4 regions of the Paenibacillus sp. FSL H8-0168 genome follow, and region 2 is predicted to be linked to each of the others. Evidence: predicted binding sites of a transcription regulator. Region 2 holds the regulator's gene; each other region holds the start of a gene.
What was found. Region 2 encodes Rex, which represses fermentation and respiration genes when NADH is low (regulators of the CRP and FNR family bind a similar motif). Its sites were predicted from a motif close to TTGTGAAATATTTCACAA; they were not measured.

Region 1 (4,410 bases), 160 kb from region 2:
GAAATGCAAAAGAAGGTGAAAAATTTGGAGAGTCAACCGCAATGTGCAAAAATGTGTCCGCGTTTTGAAACCGCCTTTTCATGTTTGGGCAAGCGTTGGAATGGATTAATTATTCAATCCATGATGAGCGGTCCTAAGCGGTTTAAGGATATTTCCAATCTGATTCCCACAATGAGTGACAAAATGTTATCAGAGCGGATGAAAGATTTGGAAAATGAAGGAATTCTTACACGTCATGTATATCCGGAAACTCCTGTCCGCATTGAATACGAGCTAACAACCAAAGGCCGTGCACTTCAGCCGGTTATGGAACAGATTCAATTTTGGGCTGAGGAATGGATTAGATGAGCACCAAACTAAATAAGCGTTTCTCATAGCAAAACAGCCTTTTCCTAGGAAAAAGGCTGTTTTTTTATTTTGTGCATAGGTAGCACGGCTTAATAGCCTTTGACGCGCCCTGCAACTGAGAATAATGCTGCTGTTGCACGGCGGGGCACACGGGTTTGAATATCCAGCGCGGCCGAACGGAATGTACCCAGACAGGAATGGCAAAGTCTTCCTGCATAAATAGGGGAACGGCAGGACTCACAAGGATAATCGAGCTGACTGTATGTGGAGGGAAACTTGCCTGCTCTTACCCAGTCTGTGAGTAATTCTATAGGTGTGCCGGTTACATCACTGAGCTGGCGGGTATGAGTAGAAGGATGCTTCCATAGATAGTTAGAACAGCGGTCTAAGAATATATTTTCTTCCTGAATACAAGTACTACACAGGTTTCTAAGGTTCTGACGAAAAACGGAACCACATTTTGGGCAATTAGAATTATGTATCTCCATAGAAACCAGTCCTTTGTATCGAAGTATAGTGAAATTTTGAAATTTATTAGTTACATATTACTATGACCTTATACCTATATCAATCTTTATTTATGGAATCACTGATCTAAGTGTATGTTGGAGTCTGTGTTGACATAACTCTGTTACTTATGTACTATTACTTACATAAAGTTACTTAATGAATAAAATAAATTATTGATGACAAGGGGATATTTATATGATGCCATCTTTATTTTTGGCCCACGGCTCACCGATGCTTGCTATTGAACAGACAGACTATACTTCATTTTTAGAGCAACTGGGGAAAAGCATTCGTCCTAAAGCGGTTGTTATCTTTACTGCTCATTGGGAAGCGCAAACGTTAACGATCAGTTCGATGGATGACGTGTACGATACCATTTATGATTTTGGTGGTTTCCCACCGGAACTGTACGCGGTGAAATATCCAGCACATGGTTCTGTGGAACTGGCCAATAAGTTGGAAAAATTATATGAACAAAAGGGTATTGACGTACAAACTGATCGGGTGAGGGGACTGGATCATGGATCCTGGACATTGTTGCATCGTATGTATCCTGAGGCAGACATTCCGATAGTTCAGATCTCTGTAAATCCATATCTCTCGCCCAAAGCACAATATGTCATTGGTGAAGTGCTACGTGGACTGGGAGAACAGGATATTCTGGTCATTGGCAGTGGAGTGACTGTTCATAATCTGCGTATCGTCAAATGGGGGGAAACGAAAACAGAACCTTGGGCTATAGATTTTGATAATTGGATTATTGAAAAAGTGCAAAGTAGAGATATAGAGGCTTTGGATCACTATGAAAGCGAAGCGCCGTATGCTCGCCAGGCGGTACCAAGAGCAGAGCACTTTGTACCGTTGTTTATTGCAATGGGGAGTGGCAATCCTGCAAACAAAGCCAAGGTCATCCATAGAAGCTATGAGATGGGGAATTTAAGTTATCTATGCTTACAGTTTTAAAAAGTGTGTTGACAGAAGAATAACTATTGTTAAAATGCTTCGCTACTGCTCCTGTATAAGTAGGGGAGTGGAAATAAATTAGGGAGTGTTATAAGCTATAATGGCTTATAACACTCCCTTTTACATAAAAAACAATTTATTATATCCGGCAAATCTCACGAGGGCACAATTCACAATGACATACGCCTTGCAGCATTTCCAAATCCTTGACAACAATCATGCCATTATCGTATTCTACTGCATTTTTCTTACGTAGATCACTAAGCATCCGGTTTACGCTTTCCCGGGTCGCACCGATCATATTAGATAAGTCAGTATGAGTAATTTTCTTATGAATCAGGATATGTTCGCCGTGAGGCTCACCATAGGTATTGCATAGACGGATGAGTGTCGAACATAAAGCGCCTGGCTTGCCGTACATCATCAAATCGCGGAACTTAGTCTGAGTAATGCGGTGATGCGAACCCATCCATTTCATAAAATCAATCGCAAAATCACAATGTTGGCAAATAAGCAGCTCCAGATCTGTATGATCGATTACGCCAATATCACTGTCTTCCAGAACCTCAGCAGAAAAGGAATGCTTGGTGCCGAAAAATGGATCAGCTTGACCAACAAGATCGCCGCTTTGATACATATATAGAATAAGTTCCTTACCCTCATCCGTTGTTTTGGTTACTTTCACGCGTCCGCGCTTAATATAAAACAGCTTATCCGCTGTATCTCCTTCCCAGAACAGATGCGAGCTTTCTGGCATAACTCGATCTTTCATCATCACTTGCAATCGGTTGAAGCTGGCCTCCGAGAAGCAACAGGTGTTGCCGCGGGCTTCCATTACATTTGTAGGGTTTCTCATCGTCCATTTCCCCTTTGTATCCTATGTTTTTTATCTGCAACTTGATCAATTCAAATTCATTATATACCTGTGCAATGAGTTTTTGGGGCAAGAAGAGGGGGGAAAAGTGGCAGAATTCCAAACTTTGTGATTTAATTCACTTCATAAAATAAAATTTTAAATAGATTGTGAAAAAAATCACAATATATCTTGAAAAGCTGTGTTACGATCAGTGCGTGAACAAGAGATAGTACACGAGATAACAGGAGGATGAGGGAAATGGCTGTTAAAAACGAGGTTATCCAAAAAGAGCAAAGCGCAGAGCAGTATATTCAAACGCTGATTGACCGGGGAAACCGGGCACAGCAAGCTTTCATGAGTATGAATCAGGAACAGATTGACGAAATCGTACAAGCTATGGCACTTGCAGGGATGGATAAACACATGTACCTGGCGAAGATGGCTGTTGAAGAAACAGGACGCGGTGTGTACGAGGACAAAATCACCAAAAACATGTTTGCAACAGAATATGTCTATCATAGTATCAAAAATGAAAAAACCGTCGGTGTCATTGAGGACAATGATTTTGAGAGTTTTCAAAAGATAGCAGAGCCAGTCGGAATTATCATGGGGATCACTCCAGTGACAAACCCGACTTCGACTACGATGTTCAAAGCGTTGATTGCCATTAAAACACGTAACCCAATCATTTTCGGTTTCCATCCATCTGCTCAATCGTGTAGTGCGGAAGCAGCCCGCGTCTTGCTCGAAGCAGCTGTTAAACATGGTGCTCCAGCTGATTGTATTCAATGGATTGAAGCACCTTCGATGGATAAGACCAATGTACTGATGAACCACCCTGATGTGGCGCTGATTCTGGCAACTGGTGGATCAGGCATGGTTAAGGCGGCATATAGCTGCGGTAAACCTGCTCTGGGTGTAGGCCCAGGTAACGTGCCTTGCTTTATTGAAAAAACAGCAGACATCAAGCAGGCTGTGAACGATCTCATCCTCTCTAAATCTTTCGACAACGGTATGATTTGTGCTTCCGAGCAAGCGGTTATTATCGAAGAGCCAATCTTCGAACAAGTGAAAAAATTGATGATCGCTAACGGCTGCTATTTTGTAAATAAAGAAGAAGCAGCTAAGCTCACTCAAGGAGCTATGAATGTCGAGAAATGTGCAGTGAACCCAGCTATCGTCGGGCAGTCTGCTGTGAAAATTGCTGAAATGAGTGGTATCACAGTACCAGCAGGAACTAAAATTTTGGTCGCTGAGATTGAAGGGGTAGGAACAAAATTCCCATTGTCTGCGGAAAAATTGAGTCCTGTATTGGCTTGCTATAAAGTAAAAAATGCAGAACAAGGTATTCAACGCGCTGCTGAAGTCGTGGAATTCGGGGGCATGGGCCACTCGTCCGCTATTCATTCGAACGATGAGGACGTTATCGCTCGCTTCGCAAACCGTCTGCAAACAGGACGTATCATTGTAAATGCACCTTCCACACATGGTGCGATTGGCGACATTTACAACACCAACCTTCCTTCGTTGACACTCGGTTGCGGTTCGTACGGTCGTAACTCGACTTCGTCGAACGTATCGGCAGTCAATTTGATTAATGTGAAAAGGGTGGCGAAACGGACGGTGAATATGCAATGGTTCAAAGTACCTTCCAAAATCTATTTTGAGAAAAATTCGACACAGTATCTTGCTAAAATGCCTGATATCACACGTGTAGCCATTATCACGGACCC
Region 2 (4,410 bases):
TAATTTTTTGCAAAACGCTCTGGATCGGTGCGGATATTTGCCGTTTAGCGGAAGAATCTTGGATACAATGGATTTTCTGAAAATTATGTTTCCATCGCTATCTTCGTATCAGTTGGGTTTTGTGTCTTCTGAGTTTGGGCTGGCGCATGATCGCCCTCACCAAGCAGACAGCGACGCGTTGGCTACGGCTGAGGTGTTTTTAAAGTGTCTGGGTGAGCTTCAAGCATTACCTTTGATAACGATACAGCGGCTTAGCGATTTGTTTGCAGAGGAAGACAGTGACCTTGGATGGTTTCTTGATGGGGTGCGTGAAGAGAAAGAGCTTGATCCTATTCAGGATCTGGAGGGACATCAGTTTTTTCGTCAGCTTGCGCTAAAAGTGGAAGATTGGACGGAGCTAGCTGCTCCGCGTAGAGAAGATGACCCGAATCCACTGTCAGGTGTTTCCTTTGAGGAGTACATGGATGATGTGCGGGACAACTTGCGTTCATCCTTGAGCCAATATGAGGAGCGCGAGGCGCAGATACAGATGATTGAGGGTGTAAATCAGGCACTGAGTGAAGACAAGCATCTACTCATCGAAGCAGGTACAGGAACAGGGAAGTCCCTCGGCTATTTGCTCCCATCGCTGTATCACAGTGTGAAAAAAGGACAGCGAGTTATGGTAAGTACACATACGATCAACCTGCAGGAGCAATTACGCGAGCGCGACATTCCGATGCTGACTAAGGTGATTCCGTTTCCGTTCCGGGCTGCTATTTTCAAGGGTCGGGGACATTATTTGTGTCTGCGTAAGTTTGAACATAAAATAAACAGAAGAGACTTCGCGACACCGAAGGAAGATTTAATTACAGCTGCTCAGATGATCGTCTGGTTGACGCTAACAGAAACCGGTGATGATGAAGAACTGAATCTGAGCAACCGTGGTGGAGATTTCTGGGAAACGGTGGCGAGTGATTCAGAGTCCTGTCTTGGTCGTTCTTGCCCATGGTTCCGCAAATGCTATTATCATCGTGCACGCCATGAAGCAGGGATAGCGGATGTTGTTATTACGAATCACTCTAAGTTGTTTACAGACGTCAAAGCTAGTCACCAGTTGTTGCCGAGCTATGAACATCTGGTGATTGATGAAGCCCATCACCTGGAGGAAGTAGCTGGTAAGCACCTAGGTATGCATATGAAATATTTCACACTCGTGCATACACTGACGCGACTGTTCAAAGACAGCAAGAATGGACAACTGCCCTCACTTCGTCAACAGTTGGCGAAATCGGGGCACGAGAAGTCGACGGATTGGGCCTCAACCATCGATCAGATGTATCCGCTCGTGTTAGAGGTTAAGGAAACTTGGGACCTGCTAAGCGATAAGCTGTTTGGCATGTTGCCAGAGCGAAGCGATGCGACACCGGGTGAAACAGGACAGTTTTCTTCCCGTCTCAAACCTTCAGCCAAGCCTGCAAAGTGGGATCAGGCGGGGGCTTTGGAAAATCAGCTATATGTAACGATGAGTGAAATTTTGCGCAAGGGCGACAAGCTGATGCTGGACGTCAAGGAAGAACATGACGATTATGCGGCGGATAGCCTTATTACAGATATCACGGGTCTGCTCAAGGATCTGGCGGGGATTCGAGAAAATTTGCGCTTTTTTATGCGACTCGATGATGAAACAACCGTATACTGGCTAGAAGCGAGTGGGCAATTCCGCAGTAAATCATTACAATTTTATGCAGTGCCCGTCGATGTGAGCCGCCAGTTGAAAGAAATGTTTTTTGACAAAAAAAGAAGCATCATTCTGACGTCTGCTACCTTATCGGTAGATAAGTCGTTTCAGTACATGATCGATCAGCTTGGCTTGCAGGAGGCCGCAGATCAAGAGCGGCTGATGACTTCGCAGCTCCCGTCACCCTTTAATTACAGGGATCAGGTGTTGCTGGTCATTCCACGGGATTTCCCAAGCGTGAAGGGCAGTGTAGGAGATGCACACTTTGTAGATATGCTCGTTAGCTCTCTAGGAGCGACTGCTCAGGCGACGCGGGGGAGAATGCTCGTTCTGTTTACTTCCTATCGGATGCTCCGGCAAGTGTATGAGCCGCTCAAAGAGGCCTTAGCATCCAGCGAAATTACTGTGCTGGGACAAGGAGTGGACAGTGGGAGTCGCAGCAAGCTAACCCGCCGTTTTCAGGAAGCCAAAGCTTCTGTATTGCTGGGAACCAGCAGCTTCTGGGAAGGCGTCGATATTCCGGGGAAGGCTCTGACTTGTCTAGCCATTGTTCGCTTGCCATTTCAACCGCCGAATCACCCGTTGCTGGAGGCAAAAAGCGAGCTGCTCCAGCAGCAGAAGAAGAATCCATTTATGAAGCTGTCTGTACCACAAGCGGTCATTCGCTTCAAACAGGGATTTGGTCGGTTGGTTCGTACAGCGAGCGACCACGGGGTCGTTATCGTTTACGATACGCGTGTGATCGAATCCTATTACGGAAAGCACTTTTTGTACTCGTTACCGGGACCAAAAATGGAGCATATGCCATCGGAGCAAATGGTGCCCCGCATCGCCGAATGGCTCCAATCCGCCCCGGAGACCGAGGCATAACGGACGGACACTAAGTATGTTCGTTACAATTAGGGGGAGCAAGTATGAAATCAGATAAAATTTCAGAGGCTGTCGTACGGAGGTTACCCGTATATTTACGTTATCTGAATGCACTTCACAAACGGGAGGTGGCTACGGTCTCTTCTCAAGAGTTGGGACAGAGGCTAGATTTGAACCCGGCCCAAATCCGTAAAGATCTCGCCTATTTTGGAGATTTTGGTCGGAAGGGTATCGGTTATGATGTTTCTTATCTAATTGAGAAAATACGCCATATCCTGAAAATCGATCAGCAAATTAATGTAGTATTGGTCGGAGCGGGTAATCTGGGGCAAGCCCTTTCGAATTATAACGCTTATTTAAAAGACAATATGAAGATTGTAGCGGTATTTGATGCGTTTCCGGATAAGGTAGGGACCAAGATCAATACATTGGTCGTGCAACCGATGGATGAACTGGAAGCGACTGTGAGAGAAAAAAACATTCGAATCGGGATTATTACCGTACCTGATTTTGAAGCACAGCACGTGGCTGACAGGCTTATTGAGAGCGGAATTGGAGCGATCCTGAACTTTGCACCGACTACTCTCAAGGCACCGGCCAACATTCGGATTCATGCCACAGACTTTACAACTGATTTGCTTAGCCTCGCTTATTATTTGGAGGACGGAAAGGAAGAAACACAATATGACAGTGAATAAATGGATGATTAAAAACGGCTCTTTTGCCGTAAATGGACCAGAAGCTGGGGTAATCCATGGTACTATGATTGTAGAAGATAGCCGCATTACTTACATTGGCGAGACATTGCCTTCGGGTGAGGAAGAGACGGAAGCGATCGATGGTAAGGGGCTTTTGTTTTTACCTGGTCTGATTAATACTCATGGTCATGCGGCGATGTCTCTGCTGCGTGGGCATGGAGATGACTTGGCACTTCAGGTATGGCTTCAGGAAAAAATGTGGCCTATGGAAGCCAAGTTTACATCTACGGATGTGTACTGGGGTACGTCGTTGTCTGTGCTGGAAATGCTGAAAGGTGGTACAACGACCTTCCTGGACATGTACGATCATATGGATGAGGTGGCTCGTGTGGCTGAAGAGTCAGGTATTCGTGCAAGTCTGATGCGTGGAGCAATTGGACTATGTTCGGAGGAAGAACAGCGAATCAAGCTGGCTGAGGCCGTAACTTTTGCGCGTAACTGGCATGGTAAAGCAGACGGGCGTATTACAACGATGATGTCACCGCATGCGCCATACACCTGTCCACCTGCGTTTATTGAAAAATTCGTACAAGCTGCGCATGATCTGGATTTGCCGCTGCATACGCACATGTCTGAGACGATCGCCGAAGTGGAGCAAAACGTACGTGACTACGGTTTGCGTCCAGTTGCACACTTGGATAAGCTTGGCTTTTTCTCCCGTCCTTCGCTTGTTGCCCATGGCGTTCATTTGAATGACGAAGAAATAGCTTTACTGGCTGAACGTGGTGTAGCGGTTTCGCACAACCCAGGTAGCAACTTGAAGCTGGCAAGTGGTGTGGCAAGAGTGCCTGAATTGCTGCGTGCAGGGGTTACCGTTTCTCTCGGAACGGATGGTCCTGCCAGTAATAATAACCTGGATATGTTCGAGGAAATGCGTCTGGCAGCACTTATTCACAAGGGTGTATCTGGTGACCCTACGGCAGTTCCTGCGAGTGAAGCGCTGCGTCTGGCAACAGAATACGGTGCAAAGTCAATTGGTTTAAAAGAAGTAGGAGCGTTGGCAGCAGGCAACAAGGCTGACTTTATCGCGCTGGATCTGAATCAGGCACATTTCTTGCCGCG
Region 3 (4,410 bases), 1.5 Mb from region 2:
GATGACGGGATCGGCATGGAAGCTGGGCAACTGACCCGTCTGCTAGCTCGGATCAGGGGGGCGGATGAGCCGGAAGGGAGCAGTATTGGCCTGCGTAATGTACACCAACGTCTGACATTGATGTACGGCGAACGTAATGGTCTGCATATTGAAAGCGCATTACAAGTAGGAACAACCGTATACTTTTCCATACCAAGGGAGGAAGAGTCAAATGTATAAAGCAATGATTGTAGATGATGAGCCTGCGATTCGTGAAGGATTGTCCTCTATTATTGACTGGGGGAATTGTGGCTTCCGTATTGTTGATACGGCAGGGAACGGACGCGAGGCTCTGGATAAGTTCGGAGAGCATCGGCCGGAGCTGGTCATTGTAGATATTCGTATGCCCGGGATGAGTGGACTGGAGGTCATACGAAGCATACGTGAAAAGAACGGAGAGCCGTTTCATTTTCTCATATTAAGCGGATATGCAGACTTTGATTATGCACGGCAAGCCTTGGGCTTCGGGGTAGATGGCTATCTACTGAAGCCAGTTGATGAGGAAGAAATGACGACAGAGTTGAAACGGGTATGGCAAAACATTGAGGACGAGAAAGAAGACGGTAAATGGGGAAGTACGCCTTCCCATGAGCGTAATTGGATCGAAGCATTATTGTTTCCGGTTCATCGAGAGCATGCTCGTAATGCCGTAGAAAGCAGCGATTCTCCGCACAAAGCATCCGAGCAAGCTGAACATCAAAGCGGTAACGGAAAACATGGACAACAGCCTGCGTTACCAGCGTTGGACTGGAGTAGCTATCAGGTTATTCTGCTGGATTTACGTATTCCTGACTGGGATCGGCAAGCTCGGCAGTCGGCAGCAAAGCAGCGGCTAACGGAATTGTGCCATGAGCAGGGCAGAGGTATCGTGTTTGAGGCTGGAATATATATGGGTCTTTTGCTTCCCGCCACGTTAAAAACGGAGAAAGATGCTTTTCAGTTACTGGCTGCTTGGCGACAGGAGCTAAAGCCGTGGGCAACGGAAATTTATGTGGCTGCCGGTGATCCTGTATCCATTCTTAACGACATTCCCAGATCTTTTGAGCAGGCACTACGATTGTTAGAACGTACGTTTTTGTTCCGGGCAGAAAGAGTCTTGCTTTCTGGAGACCTACACGAATTGGAGACAGTTGAGGCTGAAATGAGTGGAGCGTCTGATCGTGCTACAAATGATCCCCTACGTTATGCAGAAAAGCTGTACTATGCGCTAGATATGGCTAATAGTGAAGCTGCAACCCGTGTCATTAAGGAAATGGAAGACCAATTTCCACGGATTTATCGCACAGAATCTGCAATCAAGGCGGCGTTCGCCCAAACATTCACACTGGCGTTGAACAAGTATGCAGCCGGACAGGATCACAGCCGAACCGTGGTGGAGGAGCACTCCAGCTTTATAACCGATGTATATGCTTATTCCACATTGGGCGAGCTGGTGGATCACTCGCTGGAGCATGTGTTGCAATGGATTGGCCAGACTGAATCTGGTGGCAAGGGCATCATCATGAAACAAATGATTGACTTTATACATAGTCATTATGATGAAAATTTGCGACTGGAGTTACTGGCAGATATGTTCAATTACAATAGTGGATATTTGGGCAAACTGTTCAAAAGTCATACTGGCGAGGCCTTTAATGCCTATCTGGATAAGGTGAGGATTGAGCGAGCAAGGGAATTGCTTGCACAAGGAATTAAGGTACACCAGGTGGCGGAACGCGTGGGATATGCGAATGCAGATTATTTTCATAGTAAATTTAAAAAGTATGCTGGAATGTCACCTTCCTCCTACCGTAATCGGGTTCAAAAGAATGGAGGAACAGATGGCTGTTGATAGATTCCTAGGTTTAACGCTATGAAGTCTCTCTTGCAGATGTCGGAGGTATAACCTTCGAACGAAGAGAGGCTCTTTTTTTATGGTGAAAAAATGGATAGATCAATCGAAAATGTCACATTTATTATGGAGTTTAGGGCGTTTTCATCAAATCGACACCATTATGACACAGCTTCGACACGATGTTCACATTTTCGATTCTATTTCATTTAAATTTATTCTATATAATGGGGATAATCTGAAGCCGGATCATGACAGCCATGGTGAAGGTACGGAGTGAGTCATTTTCTAAAAAGTGACCGCTGCATATGTAAGAATGTGAATACTATCACAAATGTAGAAGACTTCAGATTACAGACACTATAAATCATTGTTAAGAGAAGTGCAGGGGGAGGAGCAACATCATGGACGTATTGGATTTGGCACGGTTGCAGTTTGCAACCACAACGATTCTTCACTTTGTTTATGTGCCGATCTCTATTGGATTGTCGTTATTGGTGGCAATTATGGAGACTATGTATGTTATCAAGAAAAATGACTTGTACAAAAAAATGGCTCAATTCTGGGGAACGTTTCTGCTGATTAACTTTGCACTGGGCGTAGTCACCGGGATTTTGCAAGAATTCCAGTTCGGGATGAACTGGTCGGACTTTTCCCGTTTTGTCGGTGATGTATTCGGTACGCCGCTGGCGATTGAAGCATTGCTTGCATTTTTTCTAGAATCGACGTTTATCGGATTATGGGTATTCGGTTGGGAAAGATTGTCCAAAACGGTCCATTTAATCTGTATGTGGTTGGTATCTATCGGTACGATGTTATCGGCATTGTGGATTCTAGCTGCTAATTCATTCATGCAGCGTCCCGTAGGATATGAGATTCAAAATGGACGTGCAGAAATGAAAGATTTTGCCGCTCTGCTAACGAACGAACAACTGCTATGGGAATTTCCCCATACGCTGTTTGCTGCTTTTGCGACAGGAGCATTTCTGATCGCGGGTATCAGTGCATGGAAGCTGATGCAAAAAAAGAATATGGACTTTTTTAAACCTTCTTTCAAATTGAGCATTATTGTTGCCTTAATCAGCGCCATAGCTATTCCTTTGTTTGGTCATGGTCAGGCTCAATATTTAGTGAAAACACAACCGATGAAGATGGCTGCCAGTGAGGGCTTATGGGAGAACAGCGGTGACCCCGCTCCTTGGACAGTTATCGCATGGATTGATCCTGGAAACAAGGAAAATACCTTTGAGATTAAAGTTCCTTTTGCTTTGAGTTTTCTATCCTATAGTAAATTTACCGGCTCTGTGCCTGGTATGAATGAGCTTCAGGCAGAATATGAGAAAACCTATGGTCCGGGAGATTATATCCCGCCAGTAAGAACCACGTTCTGGAGCTTCCGCATTATGATTGCGGCGGGATGTGGCATGATTGCACTCGCTTTATACGGAGCTTACCTGACGTTCCGTAAAAAGTTGGAAGGTTCACATCGCTGGTTCTTCCGTCTTATGATATGGGGGATATCCCTTCCATTCATTGGGAATACTTCAGGTTGGATCATGACTGAAATAGGTCGCCAACCGTGGACTGTATTTGGTTTACTTCAAACGAAAGATTCTGTTTCGCCTACTGTTGTGGCTGGAGAAGTGTTGTTCTCGTTCATCTCATTTACCACATTGTATTTAATTTTAACAGGTGTGCTGGCGTTTCTGTTTTACCGTACGGCTCGCAAAGGTCCAGATATTGAGCCGCATCAGCAAACGGTAATTCATGATCCTTTTGCTCAAGGGGGTGACACCATTGTCGCTAAATGATTTATGGTTCTTATTGATCGCAGTGTTGTTTACTGGTTTCTTTTTTCTGGAGGGCTTTGATTTTGGCGTGGGGATGGCCACGGGATTGGTACCGCGCAATGACCAACAAAAACGTTTGATGATCAATACGATTGGTCCATTTTGGGATGCCAACGAAGTGTGGCTGATTACAGCAGCAGGTGCGATGTTTGCCGCTTTCCCGCATTTTTATGCAACTATGTTCAGCGGATATTATCTGGTATTTGTCTTTATTTTGCTAGGTTTGATCTTGCGTGGAGTTTCTTTTGAGTTCCGCGGCAAGGCTGAAGGGAAATGGTGGACAGGAACGTGGGATGCCTGCATTCTGATTGGTAGCTTTCTACCGCCGATGCTGTTCGGTATGGCTTTTGCGGCTTTGGTGAAAGGTGTACCTATTCAGCAAAACATGGATTTGAAAGCTGGATTTTCCGATGTATTCAATGGATACACCATATGGATTGGACTGACAGTGGTCGGAATGTGTCTAATGCACGGACTGACGTTTATTTCCCTGCGGACGATTGGAGAAGTACGGGATCGCGCTCGTGTGATTGCGTCCAAGTTTCTTCCGGTATTGGGCATTTTACTTGTGGGCATGGTGGTATGGACTTATTTTGCAACGGATTTATTTGCACGTCGCGGTCCCTTTATGTATGCTGCGGTAGCAGTGGGAATTGTCGCCTATGTGCTGACATGGTACTTCCTGAAGCA
Region 4 (4,410 bases), 2.0 Mb from region 2:
GTTTAAAAAGGTCTGATTTCCTGCGTGTCTCCGGGAAACAGACCTTTTTTTGTTCTCTACATGTGCATTTATTTAAGGGTGGTCGCATCATGTGAAAGTCGACTCCAAGGGCATAATCAGAGGGCTTACAGGGAAAACTGAATGAAGCAAAAAAATATTTCAGCAAACAGTTGATTTTGTATATCCTTTCTTTTTTAAATGTGGACAAATTGTGAATATCACGAAAAGCTATTGTAATGTGAAAAATATCACACTATAATAAGCGCATGAAGTGAAATAAATCACAAACGCAAACGAGCTGGTTACGTGAAACTATTCACAATTATTATACATTTTATGCCCACACACCAAGGAGGAATTTAACATGAAAGTAGCAGTTATCGGATGTACACACGCAGGCACGGCAGCTATCGTCAACACAGCTAAATGTTATCCAGATGCAGAAATTACCGTTTACGAGCGTAATGATAATATTTCATTTTTATCTTGTGGTATTGCGCTGTATGTAGGTGGTGTCGTCAAAGATCCACACGGCCTGTTTTATTCGTCTCCAGATCAACTGTCTGACTTGGGTGTAGTGACCAAGATGCTTCATGAGGTAACGAGTGTGGATACGGCAGGCAAGACGCTACATGCACGTAATCTCCAAACAGGTGAAGAATTTACAGACACATTTGATAAATTAATTGTGACCACAGGATCATGGCCCATTATTCCAAAGCTGGAGGGCATTGAACTTGATCATATTTTGCTCTGTAAAAACTATAATCATTCCAATGATATCATTGAGAAAGCTCAGCACGTACAGAACATTACAGTCGTCGGGGCTGGATACATTGGTGTTGAACTGGTAGAAGCTTTTCAAATGAACGGTAAAAACGTAACGCTGATCGACAGTGCTGATCGTATATTGAATAAGTATTTGGACCATGAGTATACAGACCGGATTGAAAGTTCCCTGAAGGAACATGGCATTAAGCTGGTACTTGGCGAGACGGTGAGTCGTTTTGAGGGTACGAACGGTAAGGTGAGTAAAGTCGTGACCTCTAAAGGAGAATATGAGACAGAGCTTGTTATTCTCTGCATTGGTTTCCGACCTCAAACGGATCTGCTCAAAGGTCAGGTAGATATGTTGCCTAACGGTGCGATCATTGTGGATAACTATATGCAAAGTAGCTGCCCGGACGTGTTTGCAGCAGGTGATAGTTGTGCAATCCGCTATAATCCGACAGGTAAAACGGCTTATATCCCTTTGGCAACCAACGCAGTTCGTATGGGTACGCTGGTAGCACGTAATCTGGTACAACCAACGATTGCCTACATGGGAACCCAAGGAACTTCGGGTATCAAAATTTACGAAGACAATATCGCAGGAACAGGCTTGACGGAAGCGGCGGCAACGGACGAAGGCATGACTGTAGAAGCTGTAACCATTGAGGACAGCTACCGGCCTGAATTTATGCCAACCTCCGAAAAGGTATTACTGAAAGTGGTATATGAGCAGGAGACACGAAGAATTTTGGGGGCTCAAATTATGTCGAAGGTGGATTTGACGCAATCCATTAACACGCTATCCGTAGCCATTCAAAATCATATGACCATTGACCAGTTGGCCTTTGTCGATTTCTTCTTCCAGCCGCATTATAACAAGCCTTGGAATTTCCTGAATGCAGCAGGCTTGCAAGCATTGCCTACAATATCCGAACGGAACCCAGTTACTGTATAATTAGATTTGTCTGTGACATTGTTCATAAGTTTGTCAACAATCTGAGACGTACGGACGAATCCTTATAGTACAATATAGAGTAGCATAAGGATTAGGGGGTAAGTAGCTTATGGGTTTGTTTTATATCCTTTTTCTTGTAGTCGTGGCCCTGGTAGGCCTCGGTGGAGTTATTTGGTTCTTGAGAGCAGTTGAAAAGGAAGAATACAACTAAATGTAAAGCGCGTAGTAGCGCAGTAGATGTAATAATACAGAAAGACAGTCCTTTTTCCAAGGGCTGTTTTTTTATAGTTAAGAAAGTGATTTTTTTCACAAACATAATCACTGATTTTAAATAAAATATGAAAGAAGAATATTTTAGTGAAAAGATATTAAAGGAGCGGGGACATATGGCGAGCTATAAACCGGGGCAAATTGCTGAAAAGACGGTGGAAACAGGAGTGGCCAAGGCGAACAACCCGTGGACTGTGGCGGTGGTACTGGGATTTTTGGCAGGTGCATTTATTGCACTCGGGTTTTTGCTGGATATACGTGTTATTGCAAGTGCGCCTAAAGAATGGGGAAGCATTGCCACCTTTATTGGAGCTGCGGTGTTCCCCGTAGGTCTGGTATTAGTTTTGATCGCCGGCGGGGAATTGCTGACCGGCAATATGATGGCGGTCCCTTTGGCGAGATGGGCAGGACGGATTAAGACAGGAGCCATGCTTCGTAATTTGGCGATTATTACGCTCAGTAATTTTGCAGGTGCGCTATTCGTTGCATTTTTCTTTGGGCATGTGCTGGGTTTGACAGAAACGGGCCCTTACCTGGACAAAGTGGTGGATATGGCAGGACATAAGCTACATGAAAGCTTTTTGCAGTCTTTTATATCGGGTATAGGATGTAACTGGCTCGTAGCACTGGCTGTATGGCTGGCATATAGCACAGACTCTATCGGTGGCAAAATTATGGGGATTTGGTTCCCGACAATGGCCTTTGTCGCTATTGGATTTCAGCACGTTGTTGCCAATATGTTTCTCATTCCGGCGGCTATTTTTGCAGGCCACTTTTCGTGGGCAGATTATGTTATGAACTTCATTCCGGTCTGGCTGGGGAATTTGGTAGGAGGTAGCCTGTTTGTGGCTGGAGCCTACTGGTTGGCCTATTTGAAAAAGCCTCAAACCAACGCACTTCCAGCGAATGAATCTCCAACTACTTCTTCGGTTGCACATCAAATCCGTTAAGTGATCTAGCTTAATTACGGTACTTTAAACAGCAATGAACAAAGCAAATCCGCCATGACAGGCCCGGGGGAACGAAACCTGTCATGGCGGATTTTTTTGGGAGTGGTCCATGATTTGGCATGGAGGATGAGTGTGCTCTCGTCCCATAATGCCTTGATCTCTTTTACCCTCGGTAAGATATGATGAAACAGGATGTCGAAAAAAATTATGATTCTAAAAAAATCCGTTTTGCTCTATGCAGCAGACGGATTTTTTTAATATTTTGGAGAGCGGCTGTGTGGGAAAATCCTTCTCTTGCCATAGGCCAAAGCTGTGGATATGATAAGATCAGTGTAATTTTTGGAAACGGTAACGGAAAGGAGCATCAACACTATGGATCATCGTAATAGCGCGCCTCCTGAGGCCACGCTTCAACAAGACTTACAAATGGGGCAGCGGATGACGGAGCAGCAGGACGGTATCTTTCCAGCTGTATGCCCGTTAGATTGCCCGGATACGTGTGGGCTCCTGCTTCACAAGGAAAATGGAAAGATAGTCAAGGTGACTGGGAACCCGGATCATCCTATTACCAAAGGGGCTATTTGTAACAAAGTTCGCAATATGACGGAGCGGGTATATGATCCTGATCGGGTGCTCTATCCGTTGAAACGTATAGGCCCCAAAGGAGAAGGAAAATTTGAACGTATTAGCTGGGAGGAGGCAGTCGATACCATTACAGGTCGGTTCAAGGAGCTGATACGTATGGACGGACCGGAATCTATTCTCCCCTACAGCTTTTATGGCAATATGGGCGTATTGAGTGTGGATGGAATGGACCGCAGATTTTTTAATGCGCTGGGTTCAAGCCAACTGGATCAGACGATATGTAGCGTGGCAGGGAATGAAGGCTGGGCGTCCGTTATGGGTTTTAAGGGCGGCACCAGCCCGGAGGACACGGAGGATGCAGACCTCATTATTGTGTGGGGTGGAAATGTCATTAGCACCAACATGCATCAGGTCGTTTTGGCTGAGAAAGCACGTAAAAAAGGTGCTAAGGTGGTCGTTATTGACGTTCATCGCAACCGGACGGCGCAATGGGCGGATTGGTTCATTCCGTTATATCCGGGGACGGATACGGCGCTCGCGCTGGGTGTTATGAATGTACTGTTCGCTCAGGGACTGACGGACGACGAATTTTTACATCGCTACACGGTAGGCCATGAGGAACTGCGCGAGCATGTTAAGACATATACACCAGAGCGAGTTTCGCGGATTACCGGCGTACCGGAAGCGGATATCATCCGTTTGGCGGAAATGTACGGAACTGCGCGAGCAGCGTATATCAATATCGGCAATGGGCTTCAGCATCATGATAATGGCGGTATGAACGTACGTGCGGTTACATGCTTGCCTGCGCTTACTGGACAATGGCTGAAGCACGGCGGGGGAGCGTCACGCTCTAATGGCGCTTATGGCAAGTTTAAC

Region 1: the regulator Rex is predicted to act here: its motif matches at 2,843-2,860, upstream of adhE (bifunctional acetaldehyde-CoA/alcohol dehydrogenase).
Region 3: the regulator Rex is predicted to act here: its motif matches at 2,187-2,204, upstream of MHI21_RS21620 (cytochrome ubiquinol oxidase subunit I).
Region 4: the regulator Rex is predicted to act here: its motif matches at 2,021-2,038, upstream of MHI21_RS23565 (formate/nitrite transporter family protein).

Annotation. Positions count from the first base shown of each region.
Region 1 covers NZ_CP151948.1:3,533,217-3,537,626, reverse strand. Annotated here, with positions in the region: gene MHI21_RS15725 (helix-turn-helix domain-containing protein) at 4-348, shown strand; gene MHI21_RS15720 (class III extradiol ring-cleavage dioxygenase) at 1,054-1,821, shown strand; gene MHI21_RS15715 (Crp/Fnr family transcriptional regulator) at 1,961-2,677, opposite strand; gene adhE (bifunctional acetaldehyde-CoA/alcohol dehydrogenase) at 2,936-4,410, shown strand, end outside.
Region 2 covers NZ_CP151948.1:3,372,886-3,377,295, reverse strand. Annotated here, with positions in the region: gene dinG (ATP-dependent DNA helicase DinG) at 1-2,590, shown strand, start outside; gene MHI21_RS14885 (redox-sensing transcriptional repressor Rex) at 2,635-3,288, shown strand; gene MHI21_RS14880 (amidohydrolase) at 3,275-4,410, shown strand, end outside.
Region 3 covers NZ_CP151948.1:4,856,922-4,861,331, reverse strand. Annotated here, with positions in the region: gene MHI21_RS21630 (sensor histidine kinase) at 1-219, shown strand, start outside; gene MHI21_RS21625 (response regulator transcription factor) at 212-1,870, shown strand; gene MHI21_RS21620 (cytochrome ubiquinol oxidase subunit I) at 2,275-3,681, shown strand; gene cydB (cytochrome d ubiquinol oxidase subunit II) at 3,668-4,410, shown strand, end outside.
Region 4 covers NZ_CP151948.1:5,334,570-5,338,979, reverse strand. Annotated here, with positions in the region: gene MHI21_RS23570 (FAD-dependent oxidoreductase) at 365-1,726, shown strand; gene MHI21_RS23565 (formate/nitrite transporter family protein) at 2,113-2,946, shown strand; gene MHI21_RS23560 (molybdopterin oxidoreductase family protein) at 3,319-4,410, shown strand, end outside.